One region of the Cupriavidus sp. 10L45 genome, then DNA from elsewhere that is predicted to be linked to it. Evidence: riboswitches for the same ligand, from Rfam matches in the RefSeq annotation. Region 1 holds a riboswitch; the other holds the start of a gene.
The links. A riboswitch is a leader RNA that binds a small molecule or an ion and turns the genes downstream of it on or off. The one in region 1 is predicted to bind cobalamin.

Region 1 (8,924 bases):
GTCGCGAAAAGGCCGCGCCCAGTCGTGCGGCATGATGGTGAATTATCTTTACGTGCCGGAGGCGCTGGATGACAATCTGGCACGCCTTGGCGATGGCAATCCCCGCATGAGCCGTGCGGTGGGCAAGCTGCTGTGACCCCTGGGTCGGGCACGGATGACGCCAGGCATTTTTGTCGGGTGAATGTAGTACTTCGATTGACTTTCCGCAGCAAGTAGAGAGAGGAGACAGTACATGAAACGTCGTCAGTTCCATCTGACCGCGTGCGCGCGTGCGTTCGCGGTCGTGGCGGGTGTAGCCGCCGCGTCGGCAGGGTCGATGTATGCGCCGGCCGCGCTGGCCGATACGTGGCCGAGCAAGCCGGTCACCGTGATCGTGCCGTTCCCCGCCGGCGGCGGCACCGACGCCTTCGCGCGTCCGCTGACCGCCCAGTTGTCCAAGCAGCTCGGCAAGCAGTTCGTGATCGACAACCGCGGTGGCGCGGGCGGCACCGTGGGCGCCAGCATCGCCGCCAAGGCCGCGCCGGACGGCTACACCATCTTCATCGGCGGGGCGCACCACGCCATCGCCCCGTCGTTCTACAAGAAGCTCGATTACGACATCGAGAAGGACTTCATCCCCGTCACCGTGATTGCCCAGCCGCCGCAGGTGGTGGTGGTGAATCCGACCAAGGTGCAGGCCAACACGCTCAAGGAGCTGATTGCCTACGCCAAGGCCAATCCGGGCAAGCTGAACTATGGTTCGGCCGGCAATGGCTCGTCGCACCATCTGGCGGGCGAGCTGTTCAAGCTGCAGACGCAGACCTTCATCACGCACATCCCCTACAAGGGCGCCGGCCCGGCGCTGTCGGATTTGATCGCCGGCCAGGTGGACATGCTGTTCGACGGCCTGGGCTCGTCGGCGCAACACATCCGCGCGGGCCGTATCAAGGCGCTGGCGGTGGCGGCGAACAAGCGCTCGCCGGCCTTCCCGAACGTGCCGACGGCGGCCGAGGCGGGCGTGCCAAACTACGAGGTGTCGACGTGGTACGCGCTCTGGGCGCCGAAGGGCACGCCGAAGGAAGTGATCGACCGGCTCTACACCGAGACCACCAAGGCACTGAACTCGCCGGAAATGAAGCAGATCTGGCTCCAGAACGGCTCGGAAACGCCGGCGTTCACGCCTGACCAGTTCGCCACGTTCCAGCATGCCGAAATCAAGCGCTGGGCCGAGGTGGTGCAGCGCTCCGGCGCCAAGATCGACTGATGGGCGGCACCGTCACGTTCGCGCGGGACGGCGCCGTGGCCACGGTCACGCTGTCGCATCCGGGCAAGCTCAACGCGATCTCGACCAGCATGTGGCAGGCGCTGACCACGGGCTTCGCGGAGCTGGCGGCGGATACGTCGCTGCGCTGCGTGGTGGTGCGGGGCGCCGAAGGCAATTTTGCCGCCGGCGCCGACATCGCCGAGTTTCCGGTCGTGCGGCGCGACGAGGCGTCGGTGCGCCGCTACCACACGGAGATCCTCGCCCCGGCGCTGGCGGCCATCGCCACGTGCCCGCATCCGACGCTGGCGATGATCGAGGGTGTCTGCGTGGGCGGCGGGCTGGAAATTGCCTGCCACTGCGACCTGCGCATCGCCGCGGCGGGCAGCCGCTTCGGCGTGCCAATCAACCGGCTGGGTTTCCCGATGGCGCCCGGCGAGTTGGGCGGGCTCCTCGCGCTGGCCGGGCGCGCCGTCACGCTGGAAATCCTGCTGGAAGGCCGTGTGTTCGATGCGGCCGAGGCGGAGCGTAAGGGCTTGCTCACACGCGTGGTGGCCGAGTCCGCGCTCCACGACGAGGTAGCCGCCACCGTGCAGCGCCTCTGCGCCGGCGCGCCGCTGGCCGCCCGGATCAACAAGGCGACGATCCGTCGCCTGTCGCCCGATCCCGCGCCGCTCACGGCGGCCGAGATCGACGCGCATTTCGCCTACGCCGGCAGCCGCGATCACGCCGAGGGCGTGGCCGCCTTCCTGGCGCACCGGCGGCCCGAGTTCACCGGGGAGTAAGATGGCGGCCGGCCGGCACGTCCGCGTGCCGGTTTCGCCACCGCAATCCCGTCTTATTCGCCGGCATCCTATTTCCTTCGATTCCGTACCATGAACGCCAATCTGTTCGCCCTGTTCGAATCCCGCTTTCCCGTCGACCGCAGCGCGTGCTGCATCGAGACCCATGACGGGCTGTACTACAGCTGGGATGACCTGGACCGTGCCACCGCCAAGATCGCCAACCTGCTCGCCGCGCTGAAGCTGCCGGCCGGCGCGCGCGTGGCGGTGCAGGTGGAGAAATCGCCCGAGGCGCTGTTCCTGTACCTGGCCACGCTGCGCGCGGGCTATGTGTACCTGCCGCTGAACACCGCGTACCAGGAATCGGAAATCGACTATTTCGTGGGCAACGCCGAGCCCGCCGTGGTGGTCTGCGGCAGCAAGAACTTCGGTTGGGTGTCGAAGGTGGCGTTCCGCCACAACACCGCGCACGTGTTCACGCTGGACGACGACCGCAGCGGCTCGCTGCTGGCCCGCGCGGCCGCCCAGCCGGACACCTTCCAGACCGTGACGAAGGGCGACGATGACCTCGCGGCCATCCTCTATACCTCCGGCACCACGGGCCGCAGCAAGGGCGCGATGCTGACGCACCGCAACCTGGCTTCCAACGCCCAGACGCTGCACGAATACTGGGGCTGGCGCAGCGACGACGTGCTGCTGCACATGCTGCCGATTTTCCACGTGCACGGGCTGTTCGTAGCTTCCCACGGCGCGCTGCTGGCCGGCGCCAAGATGATCTGGGCGCCCAAGCTCGACATGGCGCAGATCCTTGCCTTCCTGCCGCGCGCGACGGTGATGATGGGCGTGCCGACCTACTACGTGCGCATGCTGCAGGAGCCGCGCTTCAACCGCGAGGTGTGCGGCAACATGCGGCTGTTCGTGTCTGGCTCGGCGCCACTGCTGCTGGAGACGTTCGACGGCTTCCGCGAGCGCACCGGCCACACCATCCTGGAGCGCTACGGCATGAGCGAGACCGTGATGCTGGTCTCGAACCCGTACGATCCCAAGCTCGGCGAGCGCATCGGCGGCACGGTGGGCATGCCGCTGCCGGGCGTGTCGGTGCGCGTGATGGATGGCGAGGGCAACCCCTGCGCGCCGGCCGCGATCGGCAATGTGGAGGTCAAGGGGCCGAACGTGTTCAAGGGCTACTGGCGCATGCCGGAGAAGACCGCCGAGGAATTTACCGCTGACGGCTGGTTCAAGACCGGCGACGTGGGCCGCTTCGGCGGTGCCATCGTCAGCCAGGCCGGCGAGCGCAAGGTGCCAGACGACTACCTGACGATCGTGGGCCGCAGCAAGGACCTGATCATCTCGGGCGGCTACAACGTCTATCCGAAGGAAATCGAGAGCTTTATCGACGAACTGCCGGGCGTGGTGGAATCGGCCGTGATCGGCGTGCCGCATACCGATTTTGGCGAGGCCGTGGTGGCCGTGGTGGTGCGCAAGCCGGGGGCGGAGATCGACGAGGCGGGGATGATCGGCACGCTGCGTGGCCGTATCGCCAACTTCAAGGTGCCCAAGCGCGTGCACGTGGTGGACGAGCTGCCGCGTAACACGATGGGCAAGGTGCAGAAGAACGTGCTGCGGGAGCAGTTCGCCGCGCTGTGATGGATTTCCCCCTCGCCCTGTAGAACTGGGGGAGGGGGAAGCCGAACTACCTGTTTACTTCACCATCTGGACCGACCCATTGACCGACACGGTCACATGGGCTTTGCCGCCTTCCATGGGGATCGGCGCGCCGGCGTCTGCGGACATTGCCTTGGCGGCATACATGCGCGGCGTCGGCGGCACCACGCCGCCGCTGTCGTTCATCGACACTTCACGAATCGTATAATTGCTATAGCCGAACAGCTTGGTGCTGGTCTGGGCCTTGTCGCGGAACGCTGACACGGCCTGCTCGGCCAGCTTCGCCTCGGTGGCCTGGCGTGCCTCGCGCGAGAGCGAGAAGGCGACGTTCTGCACCTGCATCTGGTTGGCCAGTTCGCCGGCCAGCTTCGACACCGCCGCGAAATCCTTCGACTTCAGGATCACTTCCGAGCGCCCGCGCCACGTGCTGATGCGGCCGTTGCGGTCCGTGCTCGGATGGATGGTGAAGCCGCCCGACTGCGCTTCCACGCCCGAGGTGCGCTTGGCCTGCGCCAGCACGGCCTGCGTGCGGGCCGACAGCGCGGACGAGATCGCCGACGGCTCGGCGCCTTCCTGTTCCGCGGCCAGCGTCAGTTGCACCACGTCCGTGGGTACTTCGGTGACCGCCTCGGCGGACAGCGACAGTACGCCGGCGGGTGGCGGCAGGGTCTGGGCCGATGCCACGACAGCGGTGGTACTCAGCAAAGTGGCCGCAAGCAGTTGTTTCATTGTTGTTCTCCCGATCAAAGTGGTGGCTTTCAGACGCCTTTCCGCGCACTTCGTTCCGTGCGCGGCTGCAATGACTGTATCCGGGTGTTTCGCCGTGTAATACGGAGGGAGCGGCGCGCTCAGAACGTCCGCCACGCCTTCCAGAGCATGTACGAGGCGAGGCAGGCCAACAGCACGGCGAACACGCGCCGCAGCGCGTTGACGTCCATGTTGTGCGCCGCCCGCGCGCCCAGCGGCGCGGTGAGCACGCTGGCGATGGCGATGATGCCCAGCGCGGGCAGGTACACATAGCCGAGCGAGCCGGCCGGCAGGCCGCCCACGTCCCAGCCGCCCCAGACGTAGCCGACCACGCTGGCGAGCGCAATCGGGAAGCCGAGCGCTGCCGACGTGGCCACGGCGTTGTGGATCGGCACGTTGCACCAGGTCATGAACGGCACGGAGATGAAGCCGCCGCCGGCGCCCACCAGGCTCGAGATCAGGCCGATGACCGACCCCACGCCGACCATGCCCGGTGTGCCCGGTAGCCGGCGCGCGGCCGGTGGCCGGCGGCTGCGCAGCATCTGGAGCGCCGAGAAGCCGACGAAGACCGCGAACAGCAGCGACAGCCAGCCGGTCTTGAGCACGCTGAAGATCTTGCCGCCGCCGATCAGGCCACCCACCAGGATGCCCGGCGCCAGCGCCAGCACAATGCCCCAGCGCACCGCGCCGCGCTTGTGGTGGGCGCGCACGGAGGAGAGCGAGGTGAACAGGATGGTCGCCATCGACGTGGCGATGGCCATATGGACGATGTGGCTGTCGGAGACCTGCATGGCTGTATAAAACAGCGTCAGGAAGGGCACCATCAGCATGCCGCCGCCCACGCCGAGCAGCCCGGCGCAGAAGCCGGTGAAGGCGCCGAGGATCAGCAGCCCCGGAATCAGGACAGGACTCATGGTCGCCCCGTCACTTCATCAGCCGTTCGGTGATATAGCGCCATTCGGCCGGCGTGACCGGCGTGATGGAGAGGCGGTTGCCGCGCCGGAGCACGACCATGTCCGCCAGCGCCTCGTGCTCGCGCAGCGCGGGCAGCGGGACCAGCGCGCTCTTGCGCACGAAACGCACGTCCACGAGCGACCAGCGCGGCTCATCGGGCTTCGAGGCCTTGTCGTAGTAATCGCTCTTGGGATCGAACTGCGTGGGATCGGGGTAGGGCTGGGAGCAGACCTCGGCCAGTCCGGCGATGCCAGGCTCGGGGCAGGAGGAGTGGTAGAACAGCACACCATCGCCGATGCGCATCTGGTCGCGCATGAAGTTGCGCGCCTGGTAGTTGCGCACGCCCGTCCACGGCAGCGTGCCGCGCCTGGCAAGATCGTCGATGCTGGCTTCGTCCGGCTCGGACTTCATCAGCCAGTACTGGGGGGCGCGTTGGCCCGATTTGGCGGCGGGTGGCGTCACGATACCAGTATCCGTCGATCAAAGAAAAAAGGCGGTGGTTCTGAAAACCACCGCCTTCTGAGGGGTCCCCGCCTCGGCCGCTGGGTCGGCATCCTGAACCCAAGTGAGGTTCAGAGTGGCTGCGGAAGTCGCATTTTGGGTACATCACCCACTCAGGGAGTCCAAGCAGAACCAAGACTATGAATGCGGTGACGCGCTCGCCCACACGACATAATCCCGCACCATGCAATGCATATCGGTTCAAGGAGTTATGACCCTCACGAACCAGGCAGGGAAACTGTCAAACGTCTGACTTTATATTCACCTTACGCTGCGAGCAGCTGGGGTGATGTCAGACGTTTGCCGTTTCGAAACAGGATGGGATGAAAACGGCGGTCGGGCGCGATAACCTGACCTGTATGCTGCACCGGTAAGGCGTTTGTGCAGTCTGGCTACACTATACACCGCGTCGTCAGGCATACCAAGTTCGGCATGTCGCACCGTTACATTTTCAACACCGGACATCGGCCAAATCCGACATTGCGCCATCGGCTTCACATGCCTGTCATGTGCGGCCGATGCGGTGTGATTTCAAGTCCGGCCAGATCCGTCCGATGTCGATGTCAGCCCGGCGCGCGCGGGTCGGTGCCCACGTGCGCGTACTGCCGCAGTGCCTCGTCGGCGCGCTCGTTCAGCTCGCGGATGCGGGCGCGCACGGCGTCCACGGGAATCTGCCCGTCCTCCTCCTGCTTGCGGCGCATGGCCAGCAGGTCCGAGGCGATGCTGATGGCCGCCATCACGGCCACGCGCTCCACGCCCTTGGCGGAGACGTTGCCCTTGAGCTTGTTCATCTGGTTGTCCACCAGCGCCACCGCCTCCAGCAGCGCGGCTTCGTTGTCTGGCGCGATGGCGAAGCGGTAGGGCTGCCCCGCGATGTTCACTTCGACTTGCTTATTGCTCATGCGTGTTCTCCGGGGGCGGGGTGCGCGCCGCTGGCATCGGGGTCCGAGCCGGTGGCCGGGGCGCCTTCGCCCAGCAGGTCGAGCTGGCGCGCATCGCTGGCCGTGGGCAGCTTGTCCAGAATCGACTGGATGCGCAGCTGGGCTTCCTCGATCTTGATATTGAGCAGTTCGCGGTCGGCCGCCATGGATTCGCGGTCCGTGCGCAACTGGCTCGCCTCGGCCCGCAGGCGGTCGATCTCCGCGCGCAGCCGCTGGTTTTCCGCCGCCAGGGTGTCTGCGTGATGCAGCACGCGCCCGATCTTGGCGGCCAGTTGTTCGAGTTCGTTGAGCATAGTGCCTGTCTGTCCGATGGAATGTGGGTCAGGTTTCGGGATTCTAGCCGATGCCGGATCGGCCACGTCGTCAACGAGACGTTTCTGACTGCAGCGTCGCCAGGAAGTTGCATCGATCGTCACGCAACGTGCGGGTAACCGGCCCCGGAGTGGACGGTTCCGCACCACGTCCGCCAGATTGACGGCCCCGGTGAAACTGCCTACACTCGCGCACGTTCCAGGTGCTCGCGACCCTGCCCACAGGGCCGCAGTTCAACGGGAAACAGGGAGTCCGGGGCGCGCCGCGCGCTGGGCCAACCTGTGCTGCCCCCGCAACGGTAAGCGACCGCGCACGCGCCATGCGCCGCGCAAGGGCCTGCCAGCATGCCACTGATCCACCCCGACATTTGACGGGGATCCAGCGATCGGGAAGGCGGCCGGCCTGATGTCGTCAGCCCGGATACCGGCCTGAACGCGGGCGCACCGCTCCACAGCGGCGCGCCACTTCGCCACAAGGCCCGCGGGGACGGGCCCGGCCGTACTTCCATCCATCCAGCAACATGCGTTCCTCGCTCCACAGGCAGACCGCCGCGACCCAGCCGCCGGTCCGCCCGCGCGTGCCCGCCATCCTGGCGGCCATCGCCGCCTTCGTGCCCGCCCTTGTACCCGCTTTCTACCCCGCCATGGTCCACGCGCAAGCCGCGCCGGATGCCAGCGGCGCCGCCCCCGGCCAGACGCTCGCGCCGGTGGTCGTCACCGCCTCGCGCACCGCGCAGGCCGTGACCGAGGCGCTGCCGCACACCACGGTGGTCACTCAGGAAGACATCGTCAACACCCAAGCGCCGGACCTGCGCTCGCTGCTGCGCGGCCAGGCGGGCGTGGAGTTCGCCACCACGGGCGGCATGGGCGCCAACACCACGCTGTTCATGCGCGGCGCCAATTCCAACCAGGTGCTGATCCTGGTGGATGGCGTGCGCATCGCCGGTGCCAGCGGCGGCACCGCGCAGCTCAGCAATATCCTGCCGGACCAGATCGACCATATCGAGGTGGTGCGCGGCAACGTCTCGGCCCTGTACGGCTCCGACGCCATCGGCGGCGTGGTGCAGATCTTCACCAAGAGCGGCGCCGGCCAGGCCCCGGCGGCTAACGCTTCGGTGGAGTACGGCAGCAACAATACGCGCCAGGGCACCGTCGGCTATGGCGGGCAGGTGGGCGATACCTCGTTCAACGTCACCGGCTCGATGTTCAAGACCGACGGCTATTCGTCGATCGACGCCGCGAAATGGAATCGCGACAACCCCACGCGCGCCCGGCAGGGCATCGGCCCGAATCCGGCCGACAACCCGTACGAGAACAAGAGCGTCTCCGGCCAGGTGAAGCACAAGTTCAGCCAGGACTGGGACGCCGGCGTGGCCGCGTACTACTCCAACAGCCAGTTGTCGTACGACAGCACCAGCGGCAAGCCGACCGACGACCTGCGCATGGATAGCGAGCTGTACACGCTGTCCGCCTTCGTCAACGGCAAGCTGCTGCCCGACTGGCGCACCCATTTCAAGGTCGCCCAGAGCGAGGACCGCGCCGAAACCACCAAGAACGGCCTGTTCGACAGCCTGTTCAGCACGCGCTCGCGCCAGTTCAACTGGCAGAACGAGTACGCGCTGACGCCTGACCACACGCTGCTGTTCGGGACCGACTACCTCCAGCAGGAACTGTCGTCCAGCGCCTACAACGCGCCCATCCGCAATGTGTTCTCGGTTTACGGCGGCTACGAAGGCAAGATCGGCCGCCACCAGCTGCAGCTGAACGCGCGCAACGACCATTA
Region 2 (8,924 bases), on a different contig from region 1:
GGAGCAGGCAATGGGCGGTAGCCACCAGCATGAGATGCCCGAACTGGTCAGCCGTGACGTACAGGCCGGGCTCGGGCTGTTTGTCGGGCTGGCGGTGTTCGGCAGCGCGGTAGGTGGCCTGTTTGCGCTGACGTTCGCCTTTGTCTACGGCCGGATTGGCAAGCTGGGCGCGCGCCCGACGTCCGTGCTGATGGCGCTGCTTGGCTACATCGCGACCGTGCTGGTGCCGTTTATCAAATACCCACCGAATCCGCCGGCCATCGGCGATCCTTCGACGATCGGCCTTCGCACCGCCTTGTTCTTCACCATGATCGCCCTGTCGTTGGCGGCGATGGTGATTGCGGTCATCGTTGCCCGCAAGCTTGCGGCGAGCCACGGCACCTGGCACGCCACGCTGGGCGCGGCGGCCGTCTATGTGGTCATCGTGCTGCTGGCGCAAGGGTTGCTGCCGGAGGTCAACGAGATCCCCGACGAATTCTCAGCCGTCCTGCTGTGGCGCTTCAGGATGGCCGCCTTCGGTATCCAGGCCACGCTCTGGGCAGGTCTTGGTCTGCTGTTTGCCACGCTGGCACACCGGCGGCTGGAGGAGCGACGCGGCGTCAGGCATGCCTGACGTCTGATAGCCGAGCCCAAAACAAACATCCCCGCCACGGCGGGGATGTTTGTTTTGGGCCGCGACAGCCTTGCCGACTATTGCGCGCGCGGCGTCTTCCCGGCCCGATCTCGTTCGGATACTTGAAGTCGTCGAACGCGTCGAGCAACTCATCGTCGATCTGGATCACGGAGGAGATCGTCGATGTCCGATTGTAGGAAGGCCAATCAATGAAGTAAAATGATCGTTATTCAAAAATACATGAATCTCAATCATGCTTGAACGCATTCACCTGGCAATCATCCGGGAAGTGGACCGTGAGGGCTCCCTGACAGCGGCCGCTTCGGTGCTGTGCCTGACGCAGTCGGCACTGAGCCATGCAATGAAAAAGCTCGAGTTGCAGTTGGGTACCGACATCTGGCTGCGGGAAGGCCGCAGTCTGCGGCTGACCCAGGCGGGCTCCTACCTGCTGGCGGTGGCCAACCGCGTGCTGCCCCAGCTCGATCTGGCCGAAGAACGGGTCCACCAGTTTGCGCAGGGCGAGCGCGGCACGCTGCGGATAGGCATGGAGTGCCATCCCTGCTATCAGTGGCTGCTCAAGATCGTCTCGCCCTACCTATCGACATGGCCGGACGTGGATGTCGACGTCAAGCAGAAGTTCCAGTTCGGCGGTATCGGCGCGCTGTACGGGTATGAGATCGACATGCTGGTAACGCCGGATCCACTCTACAAGCCCGGCCTGCATTTCGAGCCGGTGTTCGATTACGAGCAGGTGCTGGTCGTCAATCGCGGCCACCGGCTCGCCGGCTTGCCCCACGTAGACGCCGACGCGCTGACGAACGAAGTGCTGATCACCTATCCCGTGGCCACCGACCGCCTGGACATCTACAACCTGTTCCTGCAGCCGGCGGGCGTCACGCCCAAGCGCCACAAGACCATCGAGACCACGGACATCATGATGCAGATGGTGGCCAGCGGGCGTGGCATCGCGGCCCTGCCGCGCTGGCTGGTGGCCGAATATGCGGAAAAGATGGATGTCACGGCGGTACGGCTGGGCCCGCATGGCGTCGCCAAGCAGATCTTCCTTGGCGCGCGGGAAAGCGACATCGAGATCGATTACGTACAAGCCTTCATCGAACTGGCCCGCCGTTCAGCGGACCTCGCCCCCAACTGAACGACGTAACGCCATCAGGCGCGCGTATCGCAGCGCGTCACCGACCCGGCACGCGTGAAAGCACCCAACTTCCGCCCACATCGGAATACAGCGTTTTCTGGTTCAGCCGGCCAGCGCCTGATCCAGCGCGGCTTGCAACGCGGCGCCATCCAGTTCCTGGCCGATCAGCACCACGCGCGTGCCCCGCGCTTCGTCAGCACGCCAGGCACGGTCGAAGTAGCTGTCGAATCGTTGCCCCACGCCGTGCAGCACCAGTCGCATTGCCTTGCCCGGGAGTTCGGCGAAACCCTTGACGCGATAGATCGTGTGGTCGGCCACCAGCTTCTGGAGCGCGCCAACCAATGCCTCGCGGTCAACGGTGCCAGCCTCCACCACCACCGAATCGAATTCATCGTGATGATGATCGGCGTGGTCGGCGTCGTCCGCGCTGCCATGATGATCAACGCGCTGGTGGATCGTCTCTTCCGACGCGCGGTTCAGTCCCAGCAGGCTGTTCACATCGAGCGACCCCGCCTGCGCCGGCACGATCTTCACTTCGGCCGGAATCTCGGGCCGTACCAGCGCCTCCACTGCGGCAATCTGGGCGGCATCCATCAGGTCGGTCTTGTTCAGGATGACCAGATCCGCGCTGGCGAGCTGGTCTTCGAACAGCTCGTGCAGCGGCGACTCGTGATCGAGGTTCGGATCGGCGCGGCGCTGCGCGTCTACCGCCACCGGATTCGCGGCGAACTGGCCGGCGGCGGCGGCGGGGCCATCCACCACCGTGACCACCGAATCCACCGTGAACGCGTTGCGGATGCTCGGCCAGTGGAATGCCTGCACCAGCGGCTTCGGCAGCGCCAGACCCGAAGTCTCGATCAGCACGTGATCGATCTGGTCGCGGCGCTCGAGCAGTTGTTCCATGACCGGGAAGAACTCTTCCTGCACGGTGCAGCACAGGCAGCCGTTGGCCAGTTCATAGAGTTGGCCGGTGGGCTCGCCCTGCTCGTCGCAGCCAATGCCGCAGCCCTTCAGGATTTCCCCGTCGATGCCCAGCTCGCCAAATTCGTTGACGATGACAGCGATACGGCGCCCGTTGGCATTCTCGAGGATATGGCGCAGCAAGGTGGTCTTGCCGCTGCCCAGGAAGCCCGTGACGATCGTGGCGGGAATTTTTGCGGTTTGCATGGAATCACCTGGTGCTTGAAAGTTGAAAATGGAAAGGGGTGGCGAGAGTCAGCGGCGCAACCGCCGCCAGCCCACGACCACCCCGCTGACGGACATCACCAGACCCACCAGCGACAGCACCCACACCACCACATCCCATGACGGGCGATGCTGCGTGAGCGAAACGAAGTCATAGCTGTGTACGGCGTTGAACAGCCAGCGATAGAGACGGCGGCTGTCGTCACTGCGGCCGATGACCTGACCCGTCGAGGGATCGACATAGGCCCAGGTGTTGTCGGCGTCGTCGAAGGTCACGCGCAACACGGGCAGCCTGCGCGCGTTGTGGTGACTGTACCAGTAGGTGTCGGCCTCGGCCTGCATGACGCTGGCCACGACTTTAGCGTCCGGCATCAGGGTGCCGGCGATACGCGAGAGCATGCCCGGGTCCCAGCGCACTGGCGCACCACTGCCCGGATCGAGCACCGTGACAACGCCCTTGCCGGCGGCCACCTGCAACATGGGCGTGCTGCCGACCCACACCATACGGACCTCGCGCGCACTGCGGTCTGCCAGCGTGGCACGCCAGTCCGGCGCGGGGAACGAGGCCCCGGCATGCCCCGCGTAGCGCTGCAGGGCCGCGCCGTCGAAGCCGCGCCCGTTGAACCACTGGTTAGGATTGACGGAGAGCCATCCCGAGATCAGCCAGAACAGCAGGAACAGCGCGCCGACGAGCCCGGCCATGTGATGCCAGGCCATCCAGCCGTGGTACGGCGAGACGCCCGCCATGCTGCCGTGCGCAAAGCGCCGCCGCACGCGTAGCCGCAGCCAGCCAATCCAGATTCCCGTGATGGCCACCACCACGCAGGGCCCGGACGTCCACAGCACCACCTGCCGCCACAGCGGCGGGTCCTTGCGGATCGGCGTGAAATACAGCCAGTGCGGCACCGAGCCGAGCCAGTTCCAGAACCGCTCCGCGCGATCGGTATCGCGCATGATCTCGCCGGTCTTCGCCGAGATGTACAGCTCGGTGCCGTGTCCGTCATCGATGGCGATGCGATGCAGCGGACGCCACGCGTTGAGGCCATTCGGCACGGTCCACTGGTCTCGTTCGGCGGTCTCGATCCAGCGCGCAGGCTTGCCGGTGAACTGCTGGGCAGTGGCCTGCGCCGTGGCTGCATCGACGCGCTCGATGACGCGGCCATCGGTGGCCGCCACGGTATGGGGCTGACCCTTGCCATCAACCATGCGATAGACGGGCAGGCTGCCCGCCATCTCAAGCCGCAGGCTGCGTGGAAAGCTGGACAGCCCCGCCGCCGCCATCGCCGCATCGGGCGTCGTGGCCACGGCACGCACATCGAGCGGCGGCAGGCTGGCCAGCCGCTCGGCATCGGTCAGCGCGGGAAAGCCGACGTACATCATCACCAGCCCCGAGCCGAACCACATCGCGATCAACAGGCAGCCGGCGATGCCCATCCAGCGATGGATCAGGTACAGCCAGCGCCGGATCTTGCGCCACATCGCCCGGGCCTCAGAAGTAGAAGTTGGCCGACAACTCCGCCGAACGCGGACGCCCCAGCAGCCATTGCTGGCCCCCGTTCGAGACCGATTCGGCGTAGTCCTTGTTGAACAGGTTGTAGACGCGCAGCGTCAGCGCCGCCTGCTTCGAGACACGCCACGACAGCGCCGTATCCACCGTCGTATAGCTCGGCACGCGCACGCGGTTGGCCGTGTCCGCGTAACGTCCGCCGACATAGCGCAGGCCCGCGCCGAACGTCCATTGCGGGATGAAGTTCCACGTCAGCCACGCGTTGGCGGCCTGTTGCGGCACGCTCGTCGGCACGTTGCCGGCGCGGGAGACCAGCACCCCGCCGACCGACTCGTTGAAGTCGTCATAGCGCGCGCGCAGCACGGTGCCGTTGACGTCGAGGCGCAGACCGCGCAGCACTTCCACGCTCGCCGAGGCTTCCAGCCCGCGCGACGACTGCTCGCCCACCTGCTGGGTGATGGTCGGATTGACCGGATCGCGCGAAAGCAGGTCGTTCTTGCGGATCTCGTACGCCGCGAAGGTCCATTCGCCGCGATTGCCCCAGAACGCCTGCTTCATGCCCACTTCCACCTGCTTGCCGGTGGCGAGGTTGAAGTTGCGCTGCGCGTCGGACGTGGTGATCAGCGCGCCGAGCGGATCGGTCGCGGTGGCGTACTGGGCGTAGACGGCCAGGCTCGGGGTGAACTGGTAGACGGTGCCCACGCGCCACGTGGTGTTGGCGAAGGTCTTGTCCCAGGCCGAGCCGGCCACGAGGTCGGTGCGCGTCAGGTCGGCATGGTCGAAGCGCACCCCGCCGATGACCGACCACTGCGGCGTGAGGGCGATACGGTGCTCACCGAACAGCGCGTACTGCGTGGTGTTGCTGCGGAAGCGCGGCGAGGTAACGACGCCCGGCGGGCTGAAGAACAGGCCCGGATCGAAATCACGCGCCGGTACGGTGGAGGTGCCGCCATAGGGCGAGTTGTTCGAGTGGGTGAAGTTGACCTTGTTGACGTCGAAGCCCACCGTCGTGGTGTTATCGAGCCCGAACAGCTTGCTGCGCACCGTCATGTCGGCGCGGTTGCCCACCTGCTCCTGGTCGTGCAGGATTTCCAGGTAGTCCCCGCGGCGCACCTGCGAGGTGGCCGGCAGATAGGTAAAGGTCTCACTGTCGCGCCAGTGACGGTGGCTGGTCAGGTAGTAGAACTGGTTGCGCACGGTGACGCGGTCGTTCGGCGTCCATTCGGCGTTCAGGCGCGTCCAGCGGTCGCGATAGCTGATCTCGGCATCGCCAACGTTGTAGTTCTTCTTGCGCAGCGAGCGGTCCAGGCTGCCGTTGACCAGCGGCGTGCCGAGGTATTGCTGCGGATGCTGGGTGCCGTCGTCATAGGACAGCGTCAGGTTGAATTCCGGATTCACGTCCAGCCGCACGGACGCCGACACCATCAGGTTGTTGGCATCGCCCCGATCCACCCAGCCAGCCGTCCGGTTGTAGGCCGTGGCGAAACGGTACGACAGGTTGTCGTTGACCTTGCCACCACTGTCGAAGGCCACGCGCGCGGTCTTCTCGGTGCCGCCCGTGATCTGGAGTTCGTTCTCGATCGGGCCTCGGATCGGCTTCTTCTGCACCACATTGACCACGCCGCCAATCGCCCCTTCGCCATACATGACCGATGCGGGGCCGCGCAGGACCTCGATGCGGTCTACCGACCACGTATCGAACGGAAAGGTCACCGTACCGGAGGCCACGTACATGCGCGTGCCGTCCAGCAGCTGCATGACCGAGCCCTGCCCGGCGAAGCCGCGCGCGGTCAGCGAGGTGCCGCCGTTGCCCGGCGACGGATTGCCGGTGATGCCGGTTGCCCGGGTCACGGCCTCGCGCACGCTCTGATCGCCCCGCGCGCGGATGGTCTCGCCGCTGATGACTTCGACGCTGGCCGGCGTCTCGAGCGGCGTCAGGCCCATGCGGCTGCCCGTGTATTCGGGTTTCGAGAGCGCCAGGCCGGGATAGACGGCCTCACTGACGACCACGGGCGGCAGTGACGTGTCCTTCTGTTCGGAGGTTTCCTGTGCGAAAGCACAGGGAAGATTGAGGCCGGCCACGGCACCAAGTGATGCGGCCAGCACGCGCGGTCGACGCCCACGCGCAGGGCGAGACGAAATCTGGGCCGAGCGCGGGCGGCCAGCGGAATGCGCGAACAAGTTGTATGTCATCGTGAAGCCGGACGACCCCGTCCGTGCGAAAGATTTCGATGATGACAACAGGCCGGTATCCGGGCTGACAGGCGGGGAGCGTGCGCTCCCGGGAATCCGTCGCCTTCCCACGCGATGACAACGATGACAATCGCGCAGTGGCCGCCGATCCGATGGATCGACATGACAGTTCCCGAACCTGCTTACCGTTGCGGGGGCAGCACAGGCTTGGTCGCGGCTCGGCGACGTACCTGTTTCCCGTTTAACCCACGAGCATCGCGGGCACCTGCAATCACGGGCGGCACAGGGGACGTGCCGCGGTGCGCATTCTACCCGTAACGGACGGTTACAAAGCGCACATGCTGATCTGGGGAGCACGGAGGCGTGAGAGCGGGATGACCCGGCGGGTGCGCCCGATAACTCACATGACTACTGCTCATGGATTGTTGAAATAAAGCCATTTTACTTCATCGATGCACATCCATACGATTGGCATGTCGCGTGAGCCTGGCAACAGATGAAAGCAAAAATGACACGTCCACTCCGTCTAGTAGCGGTTTCCGGCGGGCTACAACGCCCCTCCAAGTCTGCAGCCCTGGCAGAGCACCTGCTAGACCTGATCGCAGACGAACTTCCGTGCGAACAGCGCTTGGTTGAACTGGGTCAGCTCGCACCGCGGCTTGCCGGCGCGGTCTGGCGCACCCACTTGCCCGACACGGTGGAGCGGGAACTTGCGGCGGTTGAGCAAGCTGACGTCCTGGTGGTGGCAACACCGGTGTTCCGCGGCTCCTACACCGGACTGTTCAAGCACTTCTTCGACTTCATTCATCAGGACGCCTTGATCGACAAGCCTGTGTTGTTGGCTGCCACCGGTGGCAGCGAGCGCCATGCCCTGGTGATCGACCACCAGTTGCGGCCGCTGTTCAGCTTCTTCCAGGCGCGCACATTGCCGCTGGGTGTCTACGCGACCGACAAGGATTTCGTCGACTACCGCCTGCAGAACCAGGCCCTCATCGAGCGGGCCAGGCTGGCAATCCAACGGGCACTGCCGTTGGTCGAACTGACGCACCACGCAAGGCCCGCTCTGGCCGAGGAAGTGGTTGTGGCCTGAAACAAGAATCGACTTCTCTCAAAAATTAGGTCACTGGATCGCAATGAACAAAGAACTTGCCTTTAGCCTCAAGAGCATTCTTTTCGATGAAAACTATCAGCCATCGGACAGTACGCGCGTAACCACCAATTTTGCCAACCTGGCCCGGGGAAAGAGTAGGCAACAGAATCTGCGCAACACGTTGAGGATGATTGACAATCGCTTCAATGACCTGGCGCATTGGGACAATCCGACCGGAGATCGCTACGCTGTCGAGCTCGAGATCATCTCCGTGGAGATGAGTGTCGACGCCAAGCGCGGCAACGATGCATTTCCGTTGATCGAGATACTGAAAACCTGCATTCTCGACAAGAAAACGCACAAACGCATCGACGGCATCGTGGGGAATAACTTCTCCTCCTACGTACGCGATTACGACTTCAGCGTCTTGCTTCCAAGGTACAACGTTGATCGAGCGGAATTCCGCACGCCAGACGATTTTGGTGACTTGCATGGAAAGCTGTTCAAGCAGTTTGTTGCCTCGCGCACTTACAAGGAGCGCTTCCACAAGCCGCCTGTCATCTCCATAAGCGCCTCGACCAGCAAGACCTATCAGCGGACCGGAAACCAGCACCCCGTACTTGGGGTCGAGTATCAACAGAATGAACTGTCCTCGACCGACCGATACTTCGCAAAGATGGGGATGCAGGTTCGTTTCTTCATGCCTCCGAATGGCGTTGCACCCTTGGCTTTCTACTTTTTCGGCGATCTTCTGGGCGACTACACAGATCTCGAGTTGATCGGCACCATCAGCACAATGGAAACCTTTCAGAAGATTTATCGCCCCGAGATTTACAACGCCAATTCTGCAGCAGGGAAACGCTATCAACCGAGCCTGAAGAACCAGGATTACTCGTTGACGCAGATTGTCTATGACCGGGAAGAACGCAGCCAGCTGGCTGTCCAGCAGGGGAAATTTGCGGAGGAGAACTTCATCAAGCCGTACAAGAACGTCCTTGATCAATGGTCTGCCAATTTCGCGCTCTGACCCCATAACACGCCGTCCCGTGGCTGATCGGGAAAAACGGTCCCGAAGTATGCTTGCCACACCCATCGTTGCTTGAAAGGAATCCTCAGATGTTTGAAACCTCCATCGCCGGCAGCCTGCCGAAGCCAGGCTGGCTGGCTGAAACAAACAAACTCT

Region 2: another riboswitch for cobalamin. It lies ahead of AC1DFU_RS00675 (TonB-dependent receptor); the one in region 1 lies ahead of AC1DFU_RS18165 (TonB-dependent receptor plug domain-containing protein).

Annotation. Positions count from the first base shown of each region.
Region 1 is NZ_JBFTJC010000009.1:290,142-299,065, reverse strand. Features, by position in the region: gene AC1DFU_RS18215 (malonyl-CoA decarboxylase domain-containing protein) at 1-136, shown strand, start outside; gene AC1DFU_RS18210 (Bug family tripartite tricarboxylate transporter substrate binding protein) at 233-1,243, shown strand; gene AC1DFU_RS18205 (enoyl-CoA hydratase/isomerase family protein) at 1,243-2,025, shown strand; gene AC1DFU_RS18200 (malonate--CoA ligase) at 2,116-3,669, shown strand; gene AC1DFU_RS18195 (SIMPL domain-containing protein) at 3,724-4,416, opposite strand; gene AC1DFU_RS18190 (sulfite exporter TauE/SafE family protein) at 4,536-5,348, opposite strand; gene AC1DFU_RS18185 (EVE domain-containing protein) at 5,359-5,799, opposite strand; RNA gene ssrS (6S RNA) at 5,912-6,128, opposite strand; gene AC1DFU_RS18175 (cell division protein ZapA) at 6,453-6,791, opposite strand; gene AC1DFU_RS18170 (hypothetical protein) at 6,788-7,123, opposite strand; cobalamin riboswitch at 7,325-7,588, shown strand; gene AC1DFU_RS18165 (TonB-dependent receptor plug domain-containing protein) at 7,663-8,924, shown strand, end outside.
Region 2 is NZ_JBFTJC010000001.1:137,540-146,463, reverse strand. Features, by position in the region: gene AC1DFU_RS00695 (CbtA family protein) at 1-613, shown strand, start outside; gene AC1DFU_RS00690 (LysR family transcriptional regulator) at 867-1,766, shown strand; gene cobW (cobalamin biosynthesis protein CobW) at 1,869-2,933, opposite strand; gene AC1DFU_RS00680 (PepSY domain-containing protein) at 2,982-4,430, opposite strand; gene AC1DFU_RS00675 (TonB-dependent receptor) at 4,441-6,564, opposite strand; cobalamin riboswitch at 6,685-6,935, opposite strand; gene msuE (FMN reductase) at 7,160-7,741, shown strand; gene AC1DFU_RS00665 (DUF1852 domain-containing protein) at 7,785-8,768, shown strand; gene AC1DFU_RS00660 (methionine synthase) at 8,858-8,924, shown strand, end outside.